3 regions of the Aliivibrio sp. S10_S31 genome follow, and region 1 is predicted to be linked to each of the others. Evidence: predicted binding sites of a transcription regulator. Region 1 holds the regulator's gene; each other region holds the start of a gene.

Region 1 (4,630 bases):
ACAATTCATATTCGGCTTTAGTTAATTTAACTGGTTCACCGTTATTTGATAATGCTCTACGTTGAATATCAAATGTCCATTCACCAAAACGAACAACGTTAGACTCATCTAACTCAACTGGCTCGTTTGCAAGTGACATACGCCAAAATAGATTTTTAACGCGTACAAGTAATTCACGTAACTCAACGGGTTTCGTTACGTAATCGTCAGCACCCATCTCTAGGCCAACGATTCGATCAATACTATCTGTACGTCCTGTTACTAAAATAATACCAATATTGGATTGGCTACGTAATTCACGCGCCAACAATAAACCGTCCTCTCCTGGTAGGTTTATATCAAGCATAATTAAATCAACTTTTTGTTCAGCTAAAATAGAACGCATTTCTGCACCTGTTTCAGCCTCGCTCACTTGATATCCCTCGGCTTCAAAGTAGCCTACAAGTTTAGAGCGAGTTACCACTTCGTCTTCAACAACTAAAATGTGATAGCTCATAATCTTCTCTTTATTTTTGGTTATTTGGATAGTTCTTATCTTATTCTATTCATAATCTGTAATAATGCCAATTCTCAATTGATATTTCTGTATTTTATTTGATTCAAAACAATTATTAATAAAAATTGAGCTTTAACCTTTACAAACATCTTTATACACCCTGTTAATGATAGGTGCTATTCCTTTTCATACTTATCCAGTACAATTTAGGAATAATTTTTTTGGAGCATAAGATAAATGAACGAACTTACTGCGTTTAATGAGCAACGCGCTGAAATATACTGGTGGCTATCTAGCCTATTATCAGCAGAATTAACGACAGAACAACTTGAGCAATATGGCAGTTTTGAAGTACGTACTTTTCTATCTAATTTAGCTGAAACACCAGAACTAAGTGATTCAGTTAATGCATTAATTGAAAAATTAAATGCCGTGCAAGGTCGTGAAGATGCACAACTTGAACTTTCTGCTGATTTTTGTGATGCCTTTTTAGGCTCAGATAAAAGTAGTGCGCTACCGTACGCTTCTATGTATCTTGATAAATCAGGTTTACTAAACGCAAAACCTGCTCAAGATATGCGTGAATGGCTTACAAAATACAATATTGCACAAAAAGCTGAATTTAATGAGCCTGCTGACCACATTGCCATTGAATTAGATTTTTTAGGTAATTTAATTGTGATGACAAATCAGCAAGCTTCTGAAGATGAATTTGAAACTTATATGAATGCTCAACTAACCTTTATTAATGAGCAACTGTTAAGTTGGACACCTCGATTTAATGAAATTTGCATCGAAAGAGATAAATTTGGTTTCTATGCTGCAGTAACAGGCTTACTTGTTACATTCCTAAAGCTAGATGTGAAATTTCTTGCTGGCGAATAATATAAGATAATTGCTTTTATTATTTATGTTAAAAAATATGTGATATAAATCAAAAGCAATATCAAAATTTATTAAATCAGTAATTGTTTGCACTATGCTTTAAAGATAAAATGTGATCGCAAACGATAAAATTTGTATTGAAATGAAAACCGCATTTTACGCGGTTTTTTTCATTTTTAACCAGGGCCTATTTATCTTCCATCAGTTCTTCTAGTTTAGAGCTACACCTTTTTTGTTGGAAAATAAATAGCCCCTTATTACCTATTATAAGGTTTATATATGGCTACTATTAAAGATGTGGCGAAGCTGGCAGCAGTTTCAACAACCACCGTTTCTCACGTGATAAATAAAACGCGCTTTGTTGCTGAAGCAACACAAAAACGTGTTTGGGAAGCAGTTGAAGAATTAAACTATGCTCCAAGTGCGGTAGCACGCAGCTTAAAGTGTAATACAACACGTACTATTGGTATGTTAGTAACACAATCATTTAACCCATTTTTTGCAGAAGTAATGCATGGTGTTGAAAACTATTGTTACAAGCAAGGTTACACACTATTCATGTGTAATACTGAAGGCGACCTAGAAAAACAAAAACACTATTTAAGAATGTTGGCGGAAAAACGAGTAGATGGCCTACTTGTAATGTGTTCAGATTTAAATGAACAATTACTGACCTTACTTGAAAAAAACACCGAGCTACCAATGGTTATTATGGACTGGGGTCCTGATAGCCCGCGTACAGACAAGATCATTGATAATTCAGAAGAAGGCGGTTACTTAGCGACGAAGCATCTTATTGAAAATGGTCACACTCATATTGCATGTATCACAGGTCAAGCTGATAAAGTGACTTGTAAAGAACGAGTTCGAGGTTTTGAAAGAGCTCATGCTGATGCAAATTTATCTTTTAATCCAGAATGGATTCTAGAAGGTGATTTTGAGTGTGCGTCTGCATCTAAGGCGGTTGACAAAATTCTTTCTATTGAAGAAAGCAAACGCCCTACTGCACTATTCTGTTTTAATGACATTATGGCATTAGCTGCAATTAGTAAGATTCAACAATCAGGCTTACGTGTACCTGAAGATATTTCAGTTATCGGTTATGACAATATTGAATTGTCTGCGTATTTCTCACCACCATTAACAACGATCCATCAACCTAAACGCCGTGTAGGTAAAACAGCGGTTGAGATTTTGTTGGAACGAATTAAAGATAAAGATCATGAAAGACGTATATTCGAAATGCAACCAGAGGTTGTTACACGTAGCAGTGTTTTAAATCGCCTTAAATAATTTGCCTGACTTCATAATAAAAACCATGCCAACGAGCATGGTTTTTTTATGCTTACTAAACTCAATCTTAATTCTCAATAATAAAAAACCTATAAATACTGACTATCGATCTCTGAATTTTTATAAATATCAATATTAAAAGTATTAAATAAGAGAAAAGTTGAACCGACCTAACAAATTTCGATGAAATATTTTGGAACTAATATCACATTTATGAATTTTCTGTTCCAACATTTCTTATTGATTGCTATATCATCAATCTTGTCACGAACATGGCAAACTACATGAAAATGTAGGACGCAAAGCTTCCGGCCTAAGTATTTATATAAGGTAGCGGGGTTGCCGACGGCAAGTGGTCGATTCTATCCCTTGTTAATTTTTACGTTAAAATAACAATACTTAGTTTTCAACTTGCTACTATTTCCTCGGGCTCAGTTGTTTAGTGACATAGACTTACTAACCGAGAATTATTGCAATGGATAAACCAGTATTAAAAGACTCACTTCGTCTACTATCTTCACTAGGAAAGATCACTTCTCGCTCTATGTTTGGGGGATTTGGAATCTTCATTGACGACACCATGTTTGCTCTTGTAGTTCAAGATAAGCTTCATTTAAGAGCAAGTGACGAAACAATTAATTTATTTAAAGAACAAGGCTTTGAACCATACGTTTATAAAAAACGTGGATTCCCAGTTGTAACAAAATATTTTGCTATATCTCCTGAATGTTGGGATGAACCAGATTCAATTTTGATTCAAGCGGTTGTTGCTTTAGATGTAGCGAAAAAAGATAAAGAAAAACAAAAATCAGCAGGTCCTTCTCGTATTAAAGATTTACCTAACTTACGACTTGCAACAGAAAGAATGCTGAAAAAAGCAGGAATTACAACAGTTGAAGAACTGAAAAACACGGGCTCTGTTAATGCTTATAAAGCAATACAGCAAACACATTCAAGTTCAGTAAGTGATGAATTATTATGGTCTTTAGAAGGGGCTATAAAAGGAATGCACTGGTCTGTAATTTCTGCAGAAACACGTAATGAATTAAGAAAACAGCTATAATTAATATTGTTTTAGATTCATTTTTATTATGTTGTATTCTATAACGCATAGAATACAACATAATCACTACTATCAGCCTTAATCGACTGGTTCTTCATCTACTTGCATCATAAAATCAGTAATCCAACCAATTAATAATATCATTAGCCAAGAAACCATAATTGAATTTGGTACTTCAAACTTTGGCGAAATAATTAATGTAGAAAAACCAATAACAGGTAAAAGCCAAGATAGCATAGGTAACCAATTTCTATACTTTGATCTTCCGATACTTTGTAAACACACAATCAGCCCTGTAATCGACAATGCTACCAAGGCTGCATGTTGTAAACCTCCAATCCATAAAGGAATAACAAGAACTAATGGCCACCACGCATTTCGATTAACTGGTTTCCAACTTCTTGCCGCAATCCAAACTAATATGACACATACAATTTGAGTCAATGTAGCCCACGCACTTCCAGTTAATTTTTCTTCATATTGTAAAGCCATGATCCCAGCTTGCATCGCAATAACAACAGCAGCAATAAATACGATTAAGTGTATGCTTTTACGGTGTGAAAAGATCACCATTAATAATGGAAACAAAGTCCAAACAGAAATAGATAATGGCATTGGTTGGTATTGAAGTGTAAAACCAAATAATGATAAGCCAATTAACAATACCCAAGTAGCAACCCCTCCTTGAGGGATCAACCATAAAATAGGTATCGCCAAAGCCAATAATGGTAGCTCTCCCCCACTAACACCAAATGCTAAAACGCCAACAATAACTAAAACAAAACTTAAAATGATCGATAACACTGCTAGAAACATCGCTTTCCCTCCATGGATCAGAGTTGTTCACTTTGTTATTATTCCAGTGTAGCGTTATTAATCATCTTTATCACTGA
Region 2 (4,630 bases), on a different contig from region 1:
CCATTCATATAGTTTACTCATGTCGACAACTAAATTAGTAAAAAAATAATCTGATACTTCAAGGTATCCCCTTAATACTCAGACTAATCTAGACGAGAGATTACATCAAACAAAAGATACTATTTTAGAGTCTTTATCACTTATTTTTTAGTTAATTGAATAGAAAACCGTCGAAACAATAAATAAAGAATAGAGCCTTTTGCTCATGTTCTCCACTATATTTATCAATCTGATATTATTGACAAATATGTTAATCTTAAATGTGATATTGGGTATAATTGTTAAAAAAGTGACAACTTTGTACTTGACTCACATTTTATATTTAATAGAGTGTACTTGTAGTGGTTATCAATTGAACAGATAAATGATTAATTCATAACCATTGTGCTAGGTAATTAAAATGCAGAGGGATGTATAGCATGGCAACAGGTACAGTAAAGTGGTTCAATAACGCCAAAGGGTTTGGCTTCATTTGTCCTGAAGGAGAGGATGGCGATATTTTTGCTCATTACTCCACCATTGAAATGGAGGGATATCGAACTCTAAAAGCAGGACAAGCCGTCACTTACGAAATCCACGAAGGCCCAAAAGGTTTTCACGCAAGTGAAATTAAATTACTCGAAGGTGAAAACGCAAAGTAGCTGCTTTATTTTCAAGTTTATAAAAAAGGTGAGTCAACATGCTCACCTTTTTTGAACCAATCGTTCCAAAACCACTCCAATCTTAATTCACTTCTGTTAGGTCTCTATTTTGAAATATCTATTTACTTTCGTTCTACTTTTGACGCTAAACGGTTGTGTTACTGAAACACATCAAGAGAAAAGCACAGTAAACCTTGTGACAACAGGCGATATCAATACGGTAATAACGGGAAGAACTTTCTTTAGTTGGCATCCTGATATTAACGCCAACTACCTTAATAAAAAGTTAAATAAAAATGATACTGAAGAAAAATTCATTCTTGCTTTAAAAAATGAATTAAAGAAAAAAGGGTTTACTTATACGGATGATCTACAAAAAGCCGATTTTTATATTGGCTATGGTTTAGGTGTAGATACTAAGATCAGTGATGATCAAATTCTAAATAAAACAGGATTATCTGCGGGTATAGAACCACATGGCATCGATGAAAATGACAGTGATAAAGCCAGTGTTTTTATTGCAATCTATTTACCAACCCAACTAACGCCGCAATGGACAATATTAGCCCAAGGCTATACAGATAGTGAGCAAACAGGTTCAATGGACGAATTGCTTCAGCTCATGTTTCACAGCTTAGAAGAGAAAAACTAAACGTAAAAAGCAGCAAACATGGCTAATGCCAGTCAGTTAAGCGAACATCAATAAAAACAAGGGCTTCAGACGGATTTATTACAATCATTCTGGAGCCCTTACTGTATCTATCTTTCACTCGCTTAACGGGTACTTTGCCATACCTATTAGACATTGAATAAATAGTGCATAATTACTCAATAAAGTGACTAACTGATCGGCATTAGCAAACATGGCTGCTTTACTGCGTCACAAATTACTTTGCTCTATGATGAACAACTGATTTCCATTCTCTTTCCCCACTCTGGTGGTAATTCAGCATAACGCTCAAAGTCAGGATGTTCATCAAATGGTGATGCCAATAGCGTAGATAAAATTTTAACATCACTAAAATCCCCCTCATTTGCTTTAACAATTGCTTGCTGAGCTAAATAGTTTCTTAAAACATATTTCGGGTTCACTTTTCTCATTTTGGAGCAACGCATATCGAAGCTATCTGCTTCTAACTTACATCGTGTTAGATACAGATCTGTCCATAATGTTGCAGCTTCCCTATCGACAAATAAGTCAATGACCGTTTGTTTATCTTGGGAATCTAGGTCAGACAACGCCCTCATAAATCGAGTGTAATCCACCGTATTTTGTGACAGTAACTCAAACATGGATTCAAATAAACGGGTATCCCCTTCTTGTTTAGAAAGCAGCCCCAATTTTTTTCGCATTAATTGACTAAAATAATCATGCAATTTTATTTCATATTGCTCTAATGCTTTTTCTAAATCGGGCTTATCAATTAATGGGGAAAGCGAATGTGCTAAGGCCGATAAGTTCCATAAGCCAATTCTAGGTTGTTGATTAAAGGCATAACGTCCTTGGTAGTCAGAATGATTACAGATATAACCGGGCTCATAATCATCAAGAAAGCCAAAAGGACCATAATCGAACGTTTGGCCAATAATCGACATATTATCGGTATTCATAACACCATGGGCAAATCCCACAGCCTGCCATTGCGCAATCATATAAGCAGTTCTATCTACAATATTGTTAAACATTGCAAGATATGGTTTATCTTCACCTAAACAACAAGGGAAATGCCATTCAATCACTTTATCCGCTAATAACTTTAGCTCTTCCAATAAATTTGAATAAAACAGATGCTCAAAATGACCAAATCGAATATGAGTTTCAGCCATTCTAATGAGTAAAGCCCCAGTCTCATACCCTTCTCTAAATACCGGAGTATCACTCGTCATCATTCCTAGTGCTCGTGTCGTAGGAATACCAAGCCCTGCCATCGCTTCACTACATAAATACTCACGAATTGTGGAGCGTAATACAGCTCGGCCATCGCCAGAACGAGAGTAAGGCGTTAAGCCCGCTCCTTTTAAATGAAGATCAAAACTATTCCCTTTTTTATCTTTTATTTCGGCCAGTAACAATCCTCTTCCATCGCCAAGGTCTGGATTATAACTGCCAAATTGATGTCCTGCGTATTTCATGGCTAATGGAGCAAAAACGGACGGTACAACCTCACCCGAAAACGCATCTAACAGCTCAGAGTGATTATGTACGTTCTCAGGTAAATCAAACTGTTTAGCTAATTCACTGTTCCATATAAGCCAACGAGAATTATCTAAGGGGGTCGGTTGTACATACGTGAAAAAACAGCGAGGCAATCTTGAATAGCGAGTAGTAATTGAAAGTGAATTCCAAAAAGACATAAGAGTAATCCATTAACTATGCAATGAACTAACGCTAGCATATTGATAAATAATATGACAGAAATGAAAAAAGCCGCACTAACCATAAGGTTAATGCGGCTTTTCCAATTTGGCGCGCCCTGTAGGATTCGAACCTACGACCACATCCTTAGAAGGGACGTGCTCTATCCAGCTGAGCTAAGGGCGCTTTGTGTGGTAGGATTATACGAATATCCGAAATCAGATCAATCCTTTTCTTATCATTATCTTACTGAGTGATGAAAAATGAGTCACTTTGCTCACTTTATAGCAACAAGAAAACCATTCTGAATAAAAAACCTACAAATATCATTGATATTACGATGTTTTGGTACTTAAAAAACCTCGGACGCAAACGTTTGCTCTATAGCTATTCTGAATTAATTCTGCGACAATACTTAGGTCAACCAGTAACTGCCCTTTAGAAGGATCACTATGACCGCTCAAATTATCGATGGAAAACTCATTTCTCAAACCGTTCGCTCTGAAGTCGGGGCTCGTGTTAAAGCTCGTGTAGAAGCAGGATTACGTGCTCCAGGCCTTGCAGTTGTATTAGTTGGACAAGACCCAGCATCTCAAGTTTATGTAGGTAGTAAACGTCGTGCCTGTGAAGAAGTCGGTTTCGTTTCAAAGTCATATGACCTTCCAACGACCACATCTGAATCAGAACTTCTTAACCTAATTGATGAGTTAAACCAAGATCCTGAAATTGATGGTATTTTGGTTCAATTACCTCTTCCTGCAGGAATGGATAGCACGAAAATTTTAGAGCATATCGACCCAGAAAAAGACGTTGATGGTTTCCATCCATATAACGTTGGTCGATTATCACAACGTATTCCAAAACTGCGTTCTTGTACACCAAAAGGGATCATCACTCTACTTGACCGCTACAACATTCAAGTTCGTGGTATGCATGCCGTTGTTGTTGGTGCTTCAAATATTGTTGGTCGACCAATGACGCTTGAATTACTTCTTGCAGGTTGTACAACCACCACTTGTCATCGCTTTACAAAAGATTTGGAAAGTCATATTCGTCAAGCTGATTTGGTTGTTGTCGCCGTTGGTAAACCAAATTTCATTCCAGGTGAATGGATTAAAGAAGGTGCTGTTGTTGTCGATGTAGGTATTAATCGACTGGATTCAGGTAAATTAATTGGCGATGTCGAGTATGATGTAGCCAAAACAAAAGCAAGTTATATTACTCCAGTACCAGGTGGAGTTGGTCCAATGACTGTCGCGACACTTATCGAAAACACCCTACTTGCCTGCGAGCAATACCACAGCAAATAACTTTCAATAGTTACAAAACTATCAATTAGCGAGCAATTTTACTGCTCGCTTTTTTATATCTGCGCTTCCCCACACTTCTTGACCAAATTTTACTCTATTTTCAGTTTTTTCTTGGACAAAATAAGCATTTAGTTACTAGGCTTAGTATGCGTAATTTAAAAAACGGATGACAAGAGGAAATGGATATGAGTATTTTTGACCACTATCAAGCCCGTTATGAAGCGGCAAAAGATGAAGAGATGTCACTGCAAGATTTCTTATCACTATGTAGTAATGACAAAAGTGCTTATGCTAATGCAGCAGAAAGACTACTGCTAGCCATT
Region 3 (4,630 bases), on a different contig from region 1:
TTCTTTCTCTGAGCTAGGTATCGATGTTGAATCTGAAGGTATTTTAGAATTACCTGAAGGTACAACACTAGGTGCAGATGTTCGTGATATTTTAGAACTTAACGACGTTGCTATCGACGTTGACTTAACAGCAAACCGTGCTGACTGTTTCAGCATTCGTGGTTTAGCTCGTGAAGTAGGTGTTCTTAACCGTGCAGACGTTACAGAACCTACTATTGCAGCAGTAGCGGCAAGCATTGAAGATGCAGTATCTATCGAAGTTAAAGCAACTGAAGCGTGTCCACGTTACCTTGGTCGTGTTATCAAGAACGTAAACGCTAAAGCTGAAACACCAATTTGGATGCAAGAGAAACTGCGTCGTTGTGGTATTCGCTCAATCGATGCGATTGTTGATATTACAAACTACGTAATGCTTGAGCAAGGCCAACCTATGCACGCGTTTGATCTAGCTAAGATCGACGGTGGCATTGTGGTTCGTATGGCTGAGCAAGATGAGAAACTGACTCTTCTTGATGGCAACGAAGCAAAATTAAACGACAACACATTAGTGATTGCAGACCAAAATAAAGCACTAGCAATCGCTGGTATCTTTGGTGGTCAAGAGTCTGGTGTTACTTCTGAAACAACTGACATCATGCTTGAGTGTGCATTCTTCGCACCTGATCACATCCGTGGTCGTGCACGTGCATACGGTCTACACACTGATTCTTCTCTACGTTTTGAACGTGGTGTTGATTCAACGCTACAAGCAGCAGCAATGGAGCGCGCAACACAGCTTCTAGTTGAACTTTGTGGTGGTGAAGTAGCTCCTGTTGTTGCTGTTGAATCAGAAGCTGATTTACCAAAAGCAAACACAGTTGAATTACGTCGTAGCAAGTTAGATGGTCTATTAGGTCATCACATCCCATCAACAGATGTGGTTGAGATCCTTACTCGTCTAGGTTGTGCAGTTGAAAGTACTGACACAGGTTGGACTGCAAGCTCTCCATCATGGCGTTTTGATATTGCAATCGAGCAAGACCTAATTGAAGAAGTAGGTCGTATCTACGGTTACAATAATATTCCTAACCAAGCGCCTGTTGCTGCACTAAACATGAACGATCACAAAGAAGCAAACCAACCGCTTAAGCGTGTTCGTGATCTTCTTGTTGACCGTGGTTACCACGAAGCAATTACCTACAGCTTTGTAGAGCCAGAGCAACAAAAACTGATCGTGCCTGAGATTGAGCCGTTAATTCTGCCATTCCCCATCTCAGCTGAAATGTCAGCGATGCGTCTAAGCCTATGGACTGGTTTGATCAATACCGTTGTTCATAACCAAAAACGTCAACAACCACGCGTTCGTTTATTCGAATCTGGTCTGCGTTTTATTCCAGAAGAATCAGCAGAAAACGGCATGCGTCAAGAAATGATGCTTGCTGGTATCATCGCTGGTACTCGTGGTGAAGAACACTGGGATATCGCAACAAACACAGTTGATTTCTTTGATCTTAAAGGCGATTTAGAAGCGGTTCTTGAACTAACTGCTAACGAATTAGCGTATGAGTTTAAAGCGGCTAAGCACCCAGCACTTCACCCAGGCCAAACAGCAGCAATCGTTGTTGATGGTAAAGAAGTTGGTTTCATTGGTACAGTACACCCAGAGCTAGAGCGTAAGTTTGGCTTAAACGGTCGTACAATCATGTTTGAAATCGAGTGGGACGCAATCAATACTCGCGTTATTCCAGAAGCTGCATCAGTATCTAAGTTCCCTGCAAACCGTCGTGATATCGCGATCGTTGCAGACGAAGCAATTGCTTCTGGTGACATCGTTGCTGAATGTCTAGCATCAGGTGGCGAGCTATTAACTAGCGCGAAACTGTTCGATGTTTACCGTGGTCAAGGCGTTGAAGAAGGTAAGAAGAGTCTTGCAATCGCACTGACACTTCAATCTGTTGAGCGTACGCTAGAAGAGGCTGATATCACTTCAGCTGTTGATGCTATCGTTGCTGCAATTGGTGAGAAGTTCTCAGCAACACTGCGTGACTAATATACTTCTTTTCTAACGAAAGAATATAAGATCCAGTACTGACATTTGTTGGTACTGGATTTTTTTTATTCAAAACTTAAGATTTATAAATTAATCTTGATAACACATTCACGCATCTTATGTGAAACATATTAACTCCACCTTATTAACGCTAAATCAGTAAAGAAATAGGCGCTTTCAGTATATAATCCTGAAACCACAATAAGCGTGAGTTTATGGTTATTTAGCGGCTAAAACTAACTACAACATAATCATATAGATGGACTATCTTCAAATTTATTAATAAAAGTTTGGCCTTTATCACAGAGTTAAAAACAGAGTTTTATCCTGTTATTTTTAAATATTTAGGTTTAGATATTATTTCAATAACTTAGCATGGCAAATAATAAGAGATTTCAGTAGATAAGACTTATAAACTTGATCTTTATCTCATAAATGCAGCATTAAATTTTAGAAAAAAGTTGGCGAAAATCAGTCGGTTGGCATACACTGTCATTAGTTAAACAATGCAGATGCATCGTACTAACTGTTCAGTTTCCAGTTACAGCAATGCTGTGACTCTGTCTAACGTAACTTGAGGGTAGTTTTTATGGCACTCACTAAAGCTGATTTGGCTGAGACCTTATTTGAAAAAGTTGGATTAAGTAAACGCGACGCCAAGGAAACGGTAGAAGTATTTTTCGAAGAGATTAAGCAAGCTCTAGAGAGTGGTGAGCAAGTGAAATTATCAGGATTTGGTAATTTTGACTTACGCGAAAAGAGTGAGCGTCCTGGACGTAACCCAAAAACTGGGGAAGATATTCCAATTTCTGCACGCCGAGTTGTAACATTCAAACCGGGTCAGAAGCTGAAAGCTCGTGTAGAGAATCTACCTGTAGAAAAATAGTCTTGCCATTTTAGGCGAACAAGAGAGAAGCCGTGTGATGCAGTTAATCACATGGCTTTTTTATTGCCTGTAATATTAACTCTATGAAGTGAAAGGTTTATACAATCGTAGTATAACTGCGTTGAATTATTTGATTGTAGAATAACGACTTATCGAAACTATTTCTGATCATTTACTACAGTGATTGGTATTATTCAGGTTGTTATCACATAATTGTTTTTAATTTGTTATTGTTTTGTTTTTGTAATGGTACAGTTTTTAGTATTAAGTTTTACTAAAAACAGGAAGTGCCGATGGATCGCATTGCATTTATTAAAGACACACTGGATTTCTCTACGCCAATAAAGAGCACAACTTGGTTATTAGATAATGGAACACAAGTTAATTATTTAGCTAGAGGAATCATCGAAATTGTTCCTAAAAATCCATCAAGTAAAGCAATCGTTTTATCTTCAGGCATTCATGGAAATGAAACCTCACCAATTGAAATCCTTAATGACATAATCAATGATATTCAAGATGGCTTGTTAGTATTGCAACATCCATGTTTGTTTATCTATGGGCACCCAGCAGCAACGCATCAACATATTCGATTCATTGATACCAATTTAAACCGATTGTTTTCACACCACCAAGCACCAGACGATGCTATTCAAGAAGTCGCTATTGCTAATCAATTAATGTCTTTTGTTGATGATTTCTATGCTAAATATTCTGAAAAAGAAAAATGGCATTTAGATCTGCATTGTGCGATTAGGCGTTCTAAACATTATACTTTTGCAATACATCCTTTTAATCGTCATTACCAACGCTCTGAGCCATTACTTCAATTTTTAAAACAGAGTCAGATAGAGGCGTGTTTATATTCAGACGCGCCAGCATCTACTTTTAGTTGGTACAGCGCAGAGCATCATGGAGCACATGCGGCAACGGTTGAGCTAGGGAAGGTATCCCGAATGGGAGAGAATGATTTCTCGTTGCTGAGTGGTTTTATTCAAGAGTTAAAGCGATTTATTTCTTCTTCAGATACGAATGCTACGGAACTAAGTAATAGAGAGATTGCGGAGTATCAAGTCACTCGAAGCATTATGAAAAAAAGTGATGAATTTGAGTTCTCTTTTGCAGCGGATTTATCAAACTTTACCTATTTTGAAGAGGGCGAGTCATTAGCTCTTGATGGTGTTGACCACTACAAAGCAAATAGTGGTGGTGAATCGGTTGTATTTCCTAACGCCAATGTAGAGATTGGCCATAGAGCGTGTTTGCTCGTACAAAAGTGTAAATAATATGCTTATCTGTCTTATAAATTGAGTCGATGAAGTGGAAGGCTTTACCTTGGACAGTAGCTTGATATGATAGAGAAAAAATAAATAAGGGCACAATTATGACAGCACCAAGCTGGGATCTTTCTATCGCATTCCAATCACTTCAAGATCCGAAATTAAAACAGACTATTTCTCAATTAGAGCAACAGATTGCCGATTTCCCACAGTTAGACTCTGATGCCACTGTATCGCAATTGCAGCACGCTATTTTAATGAAAGAAGCTATCACTGTGAATCTTGCAACCGTGGCCAGTTATGCAAACTGCATTGCCTCGGTTGATTCTGCGAATAACGAAGCAAAAGCCTTAGTTAATCACATGACAAAGCTAGGCTCTGCATTATCACAAGTATTCAGCCCATTTTTAGATAGTATCGTAAATTCACCTCTTG

What was found. The regulator PurR, encoded in region 1, represses purine synthesis genes. The targets are predictions, from matches to a motif close to TNANGNAAACGTTTNCNTNA.
Region 2: the regulator PurR is predicted to act here: its motif matches at 3,362-3,381, upstream of folD (bifunctional methylenetetrahydrofolate dehydrogenase/methenyltetrahydrofolate cyclohydrolase FolD).
Region 3: the regulator PurR is predicted to act here: its motif matches at 2,480-2,499, upstream of ihfA (integration host factor subunit alpha).

What each region holds. Positions count from the first base shown of each region.
Region 1 covers NZ_JAAUWR010000008.1:98,065-102,694, reverse strand. Annotated here, with positions in the region: gene torR (two-component system response regulator TorR) at 1-496, opposite strand, end outside; gene torD (molecular chaperone TorD) at 734-1,381, shown strand; gene purR (HTH-type transcriptional repressor PurR) at 1,661-2,674, shown strand; cyclic di-GMP riboswitch class I at 2,939-3,021, shown strand; gene tfoY (DNA transformation protein TfoY) at 3,150-3,737, shown strand; gene HC728_RS09020 (hypothetical protein) at 3,816-4,553, opposite strand.
Region 2 covers NZ_JAAUWR010000004.1:138,209-142,838, forward strand. Annotated here, with positions in the region: gene clpS (ATP-dependent Clp protease adapter ClpS) at 1-21, opposite strand, end outside; gene cspD (cold shock domain-containing protein CspD) at 420-641, shown strand; gene HC728_RS04975 (DUF4136 domain-containing protein) at 751-1,293, shown strand; gene HC728_RS04980 (protein adenylyltransferase SelO) at 1,539-2,996, opposite strand; tRNA gene HC728_RS04985 (tRNA-Arg) at 3,107-3,183, opposite strand; gene folD (bifunctional methylenetetrahydrofolate dehydrogenase/methenyltetrahydrofolate cyclohydrolase FolD) at 3,450-4,307, shown strand; gene HC728_RS04995 (PrkA family serine protein kinase) at 4,493-4,630, shown strand, end outside.
Region 3 covers NZ_JAAUWR010000013.1:97,600-102,229, forward strand. Annotated here, with positions in the region: gene pheT (phenylalanine--tRNA ligase subunit beta) at 1-2,029, shown strand, start outside; gene ihfA (integration host factor subunit alpha) at 2,619-2,915, shown strand; gene HC728_RS12665 (succinylglutamate desuccinylase) at 3,209-4,201, shown strand; gene HC728_RS12670 (M3 family oligoendopeptidase) at 4,300-4,630, shown strand, end outside.